DNA from 2 places in the Heyndrickxia sp. FSL W8-0423 genome. Region 1 is predicted to be linked to the other one. Evidence: a T-box and tRNA genes for the amino acid it is inferred to sense, from the RefSeq annotation. Region 1 holds a T-box; the other holds one or more tRNA genes.
The links. A T-box is a leader RNA that pairs with one kind of tRNA and senses whether it is charged. The one in region 1 lies ahead of thrS (threonine--tRNA ligase), so its partner is inferred to be a tRNA-Thr.
Positions count from the first base shown of each region.

Region 1 (7,089 bases):
CAATTAAGTAGGCTACAAAACGTTCCATTGTTGATACAACTCCACGGTGAATAACAACCGGGCGGTGCGGCTTTCCATCTTCACCAACATATGTTAAGTCAAAGCGCTCCGGCAATAAGAAATCAAGCTGAACAGTTGAAAGTGTTTCATCTTTACCTAATGCTGTCCGCACTTGTACATCCAATTTAGGTCCGTAAAAAGCTGCTTCTCCATCTGCTTCAAAATATTCTAGTCCTAAACCATCCATAGCCTCTTTAAGCATACTTTGGGCTTTGTTCCACATTTCATCATCATCGAAGTATTTTTCTTTATCTTCAGGATCACGATACGATAGGCGGAATGAATAATCTGTAATATCAAAGTCTTTATATACGGCAATAATTAATTCAACTACCCGTTGGAATTCCTCTTTGATTTGATCAGGACGAACAAAAATATGTGCATCATTCAATGTCATTCCACGAACACGCTGTAATCCTGAAAGTGCTCCTGACATTTCATAACGGTGCATCGTACCTAGCTCCGCAATACGAATTGGCAATTCGCGATAACTATGAATGCCGTTTTTATATATCATCATATGATGAGGGCAGTTCATTGGACGAAGCACTAATTGTTCATTGTCCATTTCCATAACCGGGAACATGTCCTCTTGGTAATGATCCCAGTGACCGCTTGTTTTATATAAATCGACACTGCCCATAATTGGTGTGTATACATGATCATAACCTAGACGCTCTTCCTTGTCGACGATATAACGTTCAACAGTCCGACGAATGGTTGCACCTTTTGGCATCCATAGTGGAAGACCTTGTCCAACCTTTTGGGAAGTCGTAAATAAATTTAATTCTTTTCCGATTTTACGGTGATCTCTTTCTTTTGCTTCTTCTAAAAATTTTAAATGTTGTTCTAAATCTTCTTTCTTAAAGAAGGCTGTTCCATATACACGTTGGAGCATCTTATTATCGCTATTTCCGCGCCAGTAAGCACCAGCAATGCTTAGCAGTTTAAATTCCTTAATTTTTCCTGTCGATGGAACGTGAACCCCACGACAAAGATCAAAGAATTCACCTTGCTCATAGATTGTTACTTTCTCATCTGCAGGTATCGCGTCGATTAATTCCTGCTTATATTCGTCACCCGCAAACAGTTCTTTCGCTTCATCGCGAGTAACTTCTTTACGAACGATTTCGAGATTTTCACTAATAATTTTCTTCATTTCTTTTTCTATTTTTTGTAGATCTTCTGGGGTAATAGACACTTCAAGGTCCATATCATAGAAGAAACCATCTTCAATAACAGGTCCAACACCTAATTTAACATGTCCGAATATTCTTCTTACAGCTTGTGCCATTAAATGGGCAGTACTGTGGCGAAGCACCTCTAGAGCATCTTTATGGTCTGGTGTGACTATTTCAATTGATCCATCAACGGTAATTGGAGTACGAAAATCAATTAATTTTTCATTTACTTTCCCGGCAATTGCTTTTTTCTTTAACCCTGGACTAATGGATGCTGCAATATCTTCAGTTGTTGTTCCGGATGGAAACTCCTTAACAGCACCATCTGGAAAAGTCATCTTAATCATGTCAGACATGTTTTTTACACTCCTTTTGTTAAAAAATTATACAAATAAAAAACTCGTCCCTGGAAAGGGACGAGCTATATACACGTGGTTCCACCCTAGTTTACATATCAGAAATATGATATGACTTCGGATCATTTTTAACGGAATGGTTCCGTCAACTACTAATAGAATGCTCTTTCGCAGTTGAAGTTTAGAGGTGGTAAGTACTCATTTCGTGTTGGAAAGTTTCACCAAATCTTTCCTCTCTGGGAACCGTAAAGGAATACTGTTGTCCTCATCATTACATTTAAACTATTTACTAGTACCAATTCGTACTTTACTAATATGTACGTTATTATAGACGGTTCACAAGAGAAAATCAAGAGTGATATTACCGATTAATCATATTTTTCATTACAAGCTGCTTATCTTTCGCAAAATGCTCCTTTTTTAAAAGGATTACTCTTTCTTCGAATATATTTTGGATTGTACGAATTAAGCCATTTTCCTCCGAATCAATATATACATAAATCTTCGTTGGCGCAATGGATAATAACGGTGCGATGGTAACAGAATCAATATAAATAGGATGGTTAGTTAACAATCTTCGATCCATTAATTCGGCTATTTCTTTCTTCGTAATTTCTTTAAAATGCTCATCAAAAAATTTCCCGTAACCTTCAAAATAAATTCTTACAATTTTTATTTTCGGTTCTCGTTTCTCTAAATAATCCCTTAACGTTTGAACAAATACTTGATATTCTTGTTCCATTTTATATTCATCAATTGCCATCTCAACGTATTGGATCAATCGTTCGAAGTAGGCTTTTAATCTAAATTTAAGCAGCGAATCGAATGAAACCGATTCATGTTGTTCCAACAAAGGAAAAATAGCCTTCTGTATCATTTCTTCATCATTAATAACACCTGTGATATTAGTTAATTCCTTACGTTCACCATTGAACATTTCAATAACGATATCAAGGATATTATTCTGCTCTGACTCCTCTTTATAATAAAAATACTCATCTAGAATATCACGAACCCAATCTAATCGTTTTTTCAATACAATAAATTGTATAATTCCCTCTTGTATATCAGTAATCGAAATTAATTTGACGTCAATTGTTATAAAATATTGTTTTTGATTTTGAAAAGTCGTTTCGTGAAACCAAACCGCCTTATTTCTTTTAATAAAATATTCATGAAGCCAAATTGCATCTTCCAAATCTTTAAAAATAAAATCCAAGCATATCCCCCCTGACATGGAATTATCCATGTTATATATATATGGATTGCTTGGACAATTTAGAAGTATGGTATGAATAAAAAGGGTTGTTTTCTAGTGTCGCCGATTCGGTCCATCGATACGTACAGGCGTAGAAAGATATTTAATCCGCTCCATAATTCGTGCCGCTTTCATTTTCTCCTCTTCTCCGCGCTGTGAATAAGTAAGATGGTGCAGTAAAGCATCAAAATCAAAATTCGATGAAAAGAATGTTGGTAAATTTTCTTGCATACGAAATTGTAAAATAGACCCTAATATTTCATCTCGAGTCCAGCTTGACATAACTTCCGCCCCAATATCATCAAGCATAAGGATAGGTGATTTTTTTACCATTTCCATTTTTTCATTTACAGTATGATCCCCAAGCGATTGTTTCATTTCTCTGAAAAACTCCGGCACATAGACTATGAGTGAAGAAATTTGTTTCGTTTCCGCTAAATGGTTAGCAATAGCAGCTAATAAATACGATTTCCCAACCCCAAAGCTGCCAAATAAATATAAACCCTTCATATTATTTCCCGGTTCATATTCCCTAGCGAACTTTTCTGCATATTCAAACGCGATCGCTCTACCCGGGGTGTTAGCATTAAAATCAAAGTCAGCGATTCGAGCTTTTAAAATATCTTTAGGAACATAGATGCTTTGAATTAATTTTTCGGTTTTCTTTCTTTCATCATGATAAACTTTCCGATGACAAGGCCGGTACGTTATATCAATGGAGTTTCCGGTTAAAATAAGTTCAGGTTCATAACCTTGCATCATATTTATACATTGATCTAAGCTTTGGCATTTTTGACAATTTTTCGATTGAGAAATAAATTCATACAATTTCATTAAACTATTATTAATCATTGAACTTGTAATTCGCCCTTCATTTTCCAATAGAAATTTGCGAACATCTTCATTTTTTAAAATCTCATTTCTTTCTTCTTCATATCTCTGTTTAAAATTTGTTCGCATAGACAATTTTTTTAATGTATCATTGATTTTTTCCATTCGATTCACCTCCTATTTTTTATATTGTTGCTTTATCATTTCAAGCCGTTTTAGTTTTTCGTTAAAATCCTCTGAATTCTCTTGATTTACCGGTTTATCCTCCTTTTCATTAAACCAATCAGGAATTTTTTCCGTACGTATCGGTTTTTTCCGTTTTTCTTTTCGGTCATTTTTATTATCAGCCCACTGCTGGTATTGTTTATGCTCATTTTTAGCCAATTCCATTGCTTCTTTGACCGTTTTCACTTTTTTCCTTGACCAGTGGGAAGCAATCTTCTCTAAATAATTTTTAGTAAGTTTCATGTCTGTTTTAAGCATTACATATTGAATGAGCACATTTATGACGCCCGGCGGAAGTTGTTGTTGAAACATGATCTCTTCTATCGCTTGTAAATCGGATTTCGATGGTTCACTGCCATCAGAAATATCGATTAAAAGCTGTCTTGGTGAAATCGTTTCTAAGTAAACAATCAACTTTTCTTCCTGAGTATTCGTCTCCTCAATATTGGATCGGTAGAGGACGGGTTGTAATCGGTCAACAAGCTTAGGTAATTGTTGGGAATGTTCTAATTGGTACCAATCTCTTGCCCCTTTTCGAAGTTGTTCAATATCAATCTCTTGTTCTGCGTTAAGTGCACTTAACAATAAATTTTTCATTTCCAAAGCATTTATATTGTACAAAAACGATAGGTTAGTGATAGCAGCTTTCACCTGTTTCGTGATCGCACTCTTTGGAATGATAAGCTCATTCAGTCCCGCCATTAATAATTCAAAATCAAAGTCGGTGTTTTCTATATTTATCTTACTAGTGGAAGACCTAGAAATAAATTGTTCGTCCATTCCTATTTTACTTGCATCGTTAGCATCTGAATCTTGGAATAAATTATCTCCACTAGTTGTATACACTTCTTGAAATGTCCGAGTAATTTCTTTATATTCCTGTTTATCAACCATTTGATCAGCAAATAAATTTTTTAATCTTAAAAAATGTGTACGACCTAATTGGCGGTATAAAAAAACATTCAGCATCCCATCCGTGAAAAATTGTTCAGGAGATAACGGTGGTTGCAGTTCATAGATAAACTTTCGATCCTCTCCAACTTGTTTAACGTACGTTTTTAATAAACCAATTCCTTCTAGTTTTAAACGAGCTTCATAAATTTCTCTTAAATTTAACGATAAAAAATTCATTAAATGATAATGGGTCCACTCATCAGATAATAATCGATTATCTTCCACTTCATTCCAAAGTGTTGTGTACAGACTGTAACAGTTTGTTCCAATAAGCGGCTGATATAATAACGATATTACTTTCCGATCATATTCGTGCAAAATACCGTTTAATGACACTTGATACCGATCTACAGGTTGAACCTCACTCCACATTTGATGCATGGTTTACACTTCCTTATAAGAAAAAGCAAAAGACTAGCCAAGTGCTCTAGCCTTGTTAGGCAAGGATTTTATTTGGCAAGGAAAGTTCGCCTTGCCTCTTTTTGGCAAGGAAAGTTCGCCTTGCCTTTTTTTTGGCAAGGAAAGTTCGCCTTGCCTCTTTTTGGCAAGGAAAGTTCGCCTTGCCTTTTTTTTGGCAAGGAAAGTTCGCCTTGCCTTTTTTTTGGCAAGGAAAGTTCGCCTTGCCTTTATTCTTTTTTAATTAATTCCTTTAATTCTTCTAAAAAAACATTTATATCTTTAAATTGTCGATAGACAGATGCAAATCTGACATATGCCACTTCATCCACTTTAGCTAGCTTGTCCATAACTAATTCACCAATCAAATCTGAATTAATTTCAGAATGCCCCAAATTTCTTAAATGCTTTTCAATATCTAAAGTTATTTTTTCTAATTCCGCAAGGGTTACTGGTCTTTTTTCACAAGCTCTAATAAGACCGCGCAATATTTTTTCCCTGCTGAATTCTTCCCTTACCCCTTCTTTCTTAACAACAATTAGTGGGGTCTCTTCTACTTTTTCAAAAGTAGTAAAACGAAAGGTACATAATTCACATTCACGCCTTCTGCGAATCGAACGTCCTTCGTCAATTGGACGTGAATCAACTACACGAGTCCCGTTATGTGAACATGATGGACATTTCATTTCATCAGCTCCGTTCATAGCTTTATTACTTTCATGATATAGAAAATTGATGAAAATCACAAGAAAAAACGAGGTGTATGATGAACGGACATACACCTCGTTTACTTTGCTATTTTGTACTATTTTATTTTACTATTCATGCGTTTACTTTTACTTATTTTACTTGCACCTTACCCATGCCACGAGGAAGTTCCATTGTTTCTCGTTTTTGGGCATTTAGGCTTTCAGCTATATAGTTAGCGGCAATATTTGGATCTAAATTACCGCATGTGTACACATCAATACTAGCATATCCATGTTCAGGAAAGCTGTGGATTGTTAAATGGGATTCAGAAATTATGACTACACCACTAACACCTTGTGGGGCAAATTTATGAAATGCCACTTCTCGAATTTCAGCACCTGATTTTAAAGCTGCCTCTACAAACGTCTTTTCAATAAAATCCATATTATTTAATTTTTCAAAATCGCAACCCCATAATTCGGATATTACATGACGACCCATTGTTTCCATGATCGTTTCCCCCTTAAACTTAATATTTTTTGTGGTTAATAAACATATGATCTGTTTCACTATGTAACTACCACGGGGGAAAGTTAGTCCAAAGAGGTCCTAACCCTTTAAGTAGCCACAAATATTAAATTTTCAACATCACGAAAAATAGTATACTTTGTTTAAATTCTTTTTGCAATAATCATTTTAAATTTCTCAATTAATTTGAGAATCATATATGTAAAAAAACTTGCTGTAAATTCAGCAAGTTTTTTTATTTAACTTATTTTCACTTTTGACTTATTATTTAATTCTTTAGCTACATATTTTGTTAAATCAACGACACGGCAGGAGTAGCCCCATTCGTTATCATACCATGCAAGGACTTTTACTTTTTTCCCTTCCATAACGATCGTTGATAAACCGTCAATGATTGCGGAGTGTGGATTTGTATTAAAGTCAACAGAAACAAGCGGTTCTGTCGTGAAATCTAATACCCCTTGTAACGATCCTGTTGAAGCAGTAATAAAAGCATTATTTACTTCTTCTACTGTTACTTCTTTCTTTAAATCTACGACTAAATCAACAAGAGATACATTTGGTGTAGGTACTCTTAATGCCATTCCGTGTAATTTTCCTTTTAGCTCAG
Region 1 covers NZ_JBBPBE010000001.1:3,638,202-3,645,290, forward strand. Annotated here, with positions in the region: gene thrS (threonine--tRNA ligase) at 1-1,597, opposite strand, end outside; T-box leader at 1,651-1,878, opposite strand; gene MKY81_RS18650 (putative sporulation protein YtxC) at 1,959-2,816, opposite strand; gene dnaI (primosomal protein DnaI) at 2,910-3,851, opposite strand; gene MKY81_RS18660 (replication initiation and membrane attachment family protein) at 3,864-5,246, opposite strand; gene nrdR (transcriptional regulator NrdR) at 5,492-5,947, opposite strand; gene speD (adenosylmethionine decarboxylase) at 6,102-6,461, opposite strand; gene MKY81_RS18675 (glyceraldehyde-3-phosphate dehydrogenase) at 6,719-7,089, opposite strand, start outside.

Region 2 (7,089 bases), 1.7 Mb from region 1:
TCGCTAGTAATCGCGGATCAGCATGCCGCGGTGAATACGTTCCCGGGCCTTGTACACACCGCCCGTCACACCACGAGAGTTTGTAACACCCGAAGTCGGTGAGGTAACCTTTTGGAGCCAGCCGCCGAAGGTGGGACAGATGATTGGGGTGAAGTCGTAACAAGGTAGCCGTATCGGAAGGTGCGGCTGGATCACCTCCTTTCTAAGGATATAAGGAAAACCACTATCGTGGTTACAACGAAGACGTTCTCGTTTTGTTCAGTTTTGAGAGGTTAATTCCTTTCAAACTTGTTCTTTGAAAACTAGATAATATGAGAAATAACCAAGTAATAACCGAGAATCGCCACTTTATGGATGAATCCATTAAGTAAGTAATAAACAACCTTTTTAGGTTAAGTTAGTAAGGGCGCACGGTGAATGCCTTGGCACTAGGAGCCGATGAAGGACGGGACTAACACCGATATGCTTCGGGGAGCTGTAAGCAAGCTTTGATCCGGAGATTTCCGAATGGGGGAACCCACTGCTCGTAATGGAGTAGTATCCTTACTTGAATACATAGAGTAAGGAAGGCAGACCCGGGGAACTGAAACATCTAAGTACCCGGAGGAAGAGAAAGCAAACGCGATTTCCTGAGTAGCGGCGAGCGAAACGGAAGAAGCCCAAACCAAGAGGCTTGCCTCTTGGGGTTGTAGGACACTCTACACGGAGTTACAAAGGAACGAAGTAAATGAAGAGGTCTGGAAAGGCCCGTCAAAGAAGGTAACAACCCTGTAGTTGAAACTTCGTTCCCTCCAGAGTGGATCCTGAGTACGGCGGGACACGTGAAATCCCGTCGGAAGCAGGGAGGACCATCTCCCAAGGCTAAATACTCCCTAGTGACCGATAGTGAACCAGTACCGTGAGGGAAAGGTGAAAAGCACCCCGGGAGGGGAGTGAAAGAGAACCTGAAACCGTGTGCCTACAAGTAGTTAGAGCTCTGTGCGTATTTCCTTCGGAAAGACGCCGAGTGATAGCGTGCCTTTTGTAGAATGAACCGGCGAGTTACGATTTCAAGCAAGGTTAAGCTGAAGAGGCGGAGCCGCAGCGAAAGCGAGTCTTAATAGGGCGAATGAGTTTGAGGTCGTAGACCCGAAACCAGGTGATCTACCCATGTCCAGGGTGAAGGTAAGGTAACACTTACTGGAGGCCCGAACCCACGCACGTTGAAAAGTGCGGGGATGAGGTGTGGGTAGCGGAGAAATTCCAATCGAACTTGGAGATAGCTGGTTCTCTCCGAAATAGCTTTAGGGCTAGCCTTAAGGTAAGAGTCTTGGAGGTAGAGCACTGTTTGGACTAGGGGCCCTCATCGGGTTACCGAATTCAGACAAACTCCGAATGCCAATGACTTATCCTTAGGAGTCAGACTGCGAGTGATAAGATCCGTAGTCAAAAGGGAAACAGCCCAGACCACCAGCTAAGGTCCCAAAGTATACGTTAAGTGGAAAAGGATGTGGAGTTGCTTAGACAACCAGGATGTTGGCTTAGAAGCAGCCACCATTTAAAGAGTGCGTAATAGCTCACTGGTCGAGTGACTCTGCGCCGAAAATGTACCGGGGCTAAACGTATCACCGAAGCTGTGGATGGACACCGTTGGTGTCCGTGGTAGGAGAGCGTTCTAAGGGCTGAGAAGCTAGACCGTAAGGACTGGTGGAGCGCTTAGAAGTGAGAATGCCGGTATGAGTAGCGAAAGAAGGGTGAGAATCCCTTCCACCGAATGCCTAAGGTTTCCTGAGGAAGGCTCGTCCGCTCAGGGTTAGTCGGGACCTAAGCCGAGGCCGAAAGGCGTAGGCGATGGACAACAGGTTGATATTCCTGTACCACCTCTTCACCGTTTGAACGATGGGGGGACGCAGGAGGATAGGGTAAGCGCGCTGCTGGAATAGCGCGTCCAAGCAGTTAGAGGGGTGACGAGGCAAATCCCGTCACCATGTACCTTGAGCTGTGATGGCGAGGGAAATATAGTACCGAAGTTCCTGATTCCACACTGCCTAGAAAATCCTCTAGTGAGGTGAAAGGTGCCCGTACCGCAAACCGACACAGGTAGGCGAGGAGAGAATCCTAAGGTGAGCGAGAGAACTCTCGTTAAGGAACTCGGCAAAATGACCCCGTAACTTCGGGAGAAGGGGTGCTCTGTTAGGGTGCAAGCCCGAGAGAGCCGCAGTGAATAGGCCCAGGCGACTGTTTAGCAAAAACACAGGTCTCTGCGAAGCCGTAAGGCGAAGTATAGGGGCTGACGCCTGCCCGGTGCTGGAAGGTTAAGAGGAGAGGTTAGCGCAAGCGAAGCTTTGAATTGAAGCCCCAGTAAACGGCGGCCGTAACTATAACGGTCCTAAGGTAGCGAAATTCCTTGTCAGGTAAGTTCTGACCCGCACGAAAGGCGCAACGATCTGGGCACTGTCTCAACGAGAGACTCGGTGAAATTATAGTACCTGTGAAGATGCAGGTTACCCGCGACAGGACGGAAAGACCCCGTGGAGCTTTACTGCAGCCTGATATTGAATTTTGGTACAGCTTGTACAGGATAGGTAGGAGCCTTTGAAGCCGGAGCGCCAGCTTCGGTGGAGGCGTCGGTGGGATACTACCCTGGCTGTATTGAAATTCTAACCCGCACCCCTGAATCGGGGTGGGAGACAGTGTCAGGCAGGCAGTTTGACTGGGGCGGTCGCCTCCTAAAAGGTAACGGAGGCGCCCAAAGGTTCCCTCAGAATGGTTGGAAATCATTCGCAGAGTGTAAAGGCACAAGGGAGCTTGACTGCGAGACCTACAAGTCGAGCAGGGACGAAAGTCGGGCTTAGTGATCCGGTGGTTCCGCATGGAAGGGCCATCGCTCAACGGATAAAAGCTACCCCGGGGATAACAGGCTTATCTCCCCCAAGAGTCCACATCGACGGGGAGGTTTGGCACCTCGATGTCGGCTCATCGCATCCTGGGGCTGTAGTCGGTCCCAAGGGTTGGGCTGTTCGCCCATTAAAGCGGTACGCGAGCTGGGTTCAGAACGTCGTGAGACAGTTCGGTCCCTATCCGTCGTGGGCGTAGGAAATTTGAGAGGAGCTGTCCTTAGTACGAGAGGACCGGGATGGACGCACCGCTGGTGTACCAGTTGTCTTGCCAAAGGCATCGCTGGGTAGCTATGTGCGGAAGGGATAAGTGCTGAAAGCATCTAAGCATGAAGCCCCCCTCAAGATGAGATTTCCCTTAGTTTATCTAAATAAGACCCCTGAAAGATGATCAGGTTGATAGGTTCGAGGTGGAAGTGTGGCGACACATGGAGCTGACGGATACTAATCGGTCGAAGACTTATCCTAATTTGATTCAACGTTATTACTGTTTCTCATCTATCTAGTTTTGAAGGAATAATTTTAAATTAATCCTTGAAAAATTTCAAAAATCATATATAATAATATATGTCCATAAGGTTTGGTGGCTATAGCGAGAAGGTCACACCCGTTCCCATCCCGAACACGGAAGTTAAGCTTCTCAGCGCCGATGGTAGTTGGGGGATCTCCTCCTGCAAGAGTAGGACGTCGCCAAGCTTGTAATATTCCGCAGTAGCTCAGTGGTAGAGCTATCGGCTGTTAACCGATCGGTCGTAGGTTCGAATCCTACCTGCGGAGCCATTAGGAGAGCTGTCCGAGTGGCCGAAGGAGCACGATTGGAAATCGTGTAGACGGTTAACGCTGTCTCAAGGGTTCAAATCCCTTGCTCTCCGCCATTTAAACTGTGGCCCGTTGGTCAAGCGGTTAAGACACCGCCCTTTCACGGCGGTAACACGGGTTCGAATCCCGTACGGGTCACCATTTAATAAATTTTAACTATACATATTGGAGGATTAGCTCAGCTGGGAGAGCACCTGCCTTACAAGCAGGGGGTCGGCGGTTCGATCCCGTCATCCTCCACCATATTATTGTCGCGGGGTGGAGCAGTCTGGTAGCTCGTCGGGCTCATAACCCGAAGGTCGCAGGTTCAAATCCTGCCTCCGCAATTGATTTGAAATTAAAATGGTCCGGTAGTTCAGCTGGTTAGAATGCCTGCCTGTCACGCAGGAGGTCGCGGGTTCGAGTCCCGTCCGGACCGCCATTTTCTTCAAATATATAAAGTGGCTCGGTAGCTCAGTCGGTAGAGCAATGGACTGAAAATCCATGTGTCGGCGGTTCGATTCCGTCCCGAGCCACCATTTATTAATTATATAGACTAAGCCGGCCTAGCTCAATTGGTAGAGCAACTGACTTGTAATCAGTAGGTTGGGGGTTCAAGTCCTCTGGCCGGCACCAGTCATTACTTTTAGTAATGATATGGAGGGGTAGCGAAGTGGCTAAACGCGGCGGACTGTAAATCCGCTCCTTCGGGTTCGGCGGTTCGAATCCGTCCCCCTCCACCATTATTAAAGGGGCATAGTTTAAAGGTAGAACTAAGGTCTCCAAAACCTTCAGTGTGGGTTCGATTCCTACTGCCCCTGCCATGGCGGATGTGGCGAAGTGGTTAACGCATCGGATTGTGGTTCCGACATTCGTGGGTTCGATTCCCATCATCCGCCCCATTTATGAACAAATAAATATTTACATCATATATTATTATTGGGCTATAGCCAAGTGGTAAGGCAACGGACTTTGACTCCGTCATTCGTTGGTTCGAATCCAGCTAGCCCAGTTTGCGGAAGTAGTTCAGTGGTAGAACACCACCTTGCCAAGGTGGGGGTCGCGGGTTCGAATCCCGTCTTCCGCTCCAACAATGGCGGCATAGCCAAGTGGTAAGGCAGAGGTCTGCAAAACCTTTACCACCGGTTCGAATCCGGTTGCCGCCTCCATATTATGCCGGTGTGGCGGAATTGGCAGACGCGCACGACTCAAAATCGTGTTCCTTCTGGAGTGTCGGTTCGACCCCGACCACCGGTATCATAGCACTGCTTGCCAATGTAGTGAAATCAACGTTTCTTACTCTATGTAAGGAACGTTTTTTATTTATCTCAAATACGATTCTTTGAAAATTATTGTGTACATAAAATCGTGAGCGTACCTGTCATTAAACAAGGAGGAATTTAAAAATGGCAAGGCATACAAAAGAATTATCTATTGAGGAGTATCAATCATTAACAGTCCAAAAAGCGTAAAGGAAATTGATTTCAAAACTGCTCTTTCTTTATTTGTTGATGATTGTCAAATCAGAAATCTAAGCCTCAAACAATCCAATATTATAGAAATGAATTATCTGTTTTCTTTAAAATCCTAAGAGAACAGGAAATTACCCCCTCACTAGACACTATTTCTAAAGAGCATATAAAGCGATAAAGCGAAATGTCATTCTCTATATGAATGAGAAGGGATTGCAAACAGTAACAATGGACACACGTTTAAGAGCAATTAGAGCATTTTTAAATTTCCTGCATCGTGAACGGCATCTTAAAGAAATTTAGTTAATTGACATTAAACTGCTTAAAGACCGTAAAAAATGGATAAAAATGTAAAATAACATTGACTGTTTCGGCAGTCCTATTTTAGTTCAATAAGATATACATAAAAAAACTAGCTTTTTGGTCTAGGTTTAGCGTCATCCACAGTTTTCTACACAGCAGAGAATCATAACAATTTTAAAAATCTATTCCTCCAGTCCTCTGCAAGGGCATCAACTGCCAATATCTTTTCAATTGATGCTTTATCCTGTTTTTGGTGAAAAAGAATTTGAGTAGCAAAAGAAACGGATATTTCTTTTGAGTGTTTTTCCAAAAGAGTTATTTCCGAATCGAACTTAATAGTTCCCTCTTCCAATACCCGAAAAAAGTAACCAGTTAGAGTCGTTTCAATCACTTTCTTTAAAAGTTGTTTTTCCTCGTTATAATTGGAGATAGTTACACAAGGTACCCTCCCTTGTGTTATTTGAAGAATAGTATCCCCTATTTTATATATGTCACCAATACAAACCTGTTCTTCCGTCATACCTGTTGCAGTAATATTTTCCCCAAAAGCAGGTAGAATAAGCTTTTTTTGAAATACTTCTTCCCAATAAGAGTAATGCTCGAATGGATAGAAACATACTACACGGTCTGATCCCCCGTGAAATTTGTGATTTGCAACATCATCACCAACAATGATAGATTTTTCTACTTTAAAGGATTTTACAGCCGATTTCCCTATTCCAGAAAACCCTATTTTATTATTCCAATTGTATTCCTTCGGTTTTCCAACAGCTAAATTAATAATTTTTCGATTCAATTTGAATTTACCTCACTTCAACAGAACTCCAAAATCCGCTAATATAAATTGTATTATACTAGTGTCACTTGAAAAGGTACAATTATTAAAAAAACATTGGGGTTAGGAAAAGATTAATATACTTTAAAGAATGTGCAGGAATGATCTTAAACTATAGGGTACTTTAATTAAATAAACAACTTTTCTAGAGCATACGGTTTTTTTTTGTTGGTTAAAAGGCCAAATGGATTAGAAAATGTAAGTATAGACCATGACCTAAATAAAACAAATTCATTGCTCTATATCTATTAAAACCCGCCCTATTTATATGCTTATAATCATCTATTTCTAAATTAAAATGTACGTAAACAATTACTAATATTAAGTCAAGACATGGCCTGTACAATTGGAGTAATTGTTTGTATATACTATTACTTTTTGATGTTCGAACATTTATAATAGTAGGTATTATGAGCTATTTTGACGAATAGTAAATAGGGTGTCACTAAGTGATTTTAGCGATAAAATGAGATTAGCTATTACAAAGCGATAAGCATTTTAAAAATTACTCAAATTATCTCAATCTAGCTACATGAAAAGTAGATTCGAAAAAATTTATTAAATGAGGTACATAAGATGATTAACTTCCAAGACAAAGTAAGCTTCATTTGGTCAATCGCAGAGATTTTACGTGGACCATATAAACCAGAAGACTACGGTAAAATCGTTTTACCATTAGCAGTATTACGTCGTTTTGACTGTGTATTAGAGAGCACAAAAGAGGAAGTATTAGCAAAGGCAGAGCAGTTTGCTTCAATGAAAGAAGATGCTCGTGAACCGATTTTAAATCGTGTGTCAAAGCAAA
Region 2 covers NZ_JBBPBE010000001.1:1,956,883-1,963,971, forward strand. Annotated here, with positions in the region: rRNA gene MKY81_RS09835 (16S ribosomal RNA) at 1-202, shown strand, start outside; rRNA gene MKY81_RS09840 (23S ribosomal RNA) at 391-3,344, shown strand; rRNA gene rrf (5S ribosomal RNA) at 3,456-3,572, shown strand; tRNA gene MKY81_RS09850 (tRNA-Asn) at 3,582-3,656, shown strand; tRNA gene MKY81_RS09855 (tRNA-Ser) at 3,660-3,751, shown strand; tRNA gene MKY81_RS09860 (tRNA-Glu) at 3,762-3,836, shown strand; tRNA gene MKY81_RS09865 (tRNA-Val) at 3,863-3,938, shown strand; tRNA gene MKY81_RS09870 (tRNA-Met) at 3,948-4,021, shown strand; tRNA gene MKY81_RS09875 (tRNA-Asp) at 4,040-4,116, shown strand; tRNA gene MKY81_RS09880 (tRNA-Phe) at 4,138-4,213, shown strand; tRNA gene MKY81_RS09885 (tRNA-Thr) at 4,235-4,310, shown strand; tRNA gene MKY81_RS09890 (tRNA-Tyr) at 4,334-4,417, shown strand; tRNA gene MKY81_RS09895 (tRNA-Trp) at 4,425-4,498, shown strand; tRNA gene MKY81_RS09900 (tRNA-His) at 4,501-4,576, shown strand; tRNA gene MKY81_RS09905 (tRNA-Gln) at 4,615-4,686, shown strand; tRNA gene MKY81_RS09910 (tRNA-Gly) at 4,690-4,764, shown strand; tRNA gene MKY81_RS09915 (tRNA-Cys) at 4,770-4,843, shown strand; tRNA gene MKY81_RS09920 (tRNA-Leu) at 4,850-4,931, shown strand; gene MKY81_RS09925 (MOSC domain-containing protein) at 5,613-6,245, opposite strand; partial or broken gene MKY81_RS09930 (type I restriction-modification system subunit M N-terminal domain-containing protein) at 6,861-7,089, shown strand, end outside.
Region 2: it has a tRNA-Thr gene. The T-box ahead of thrS (threonine--tRNA ligase) is inferred to sense a tRNA for this amino acid. The anticodon was not compared.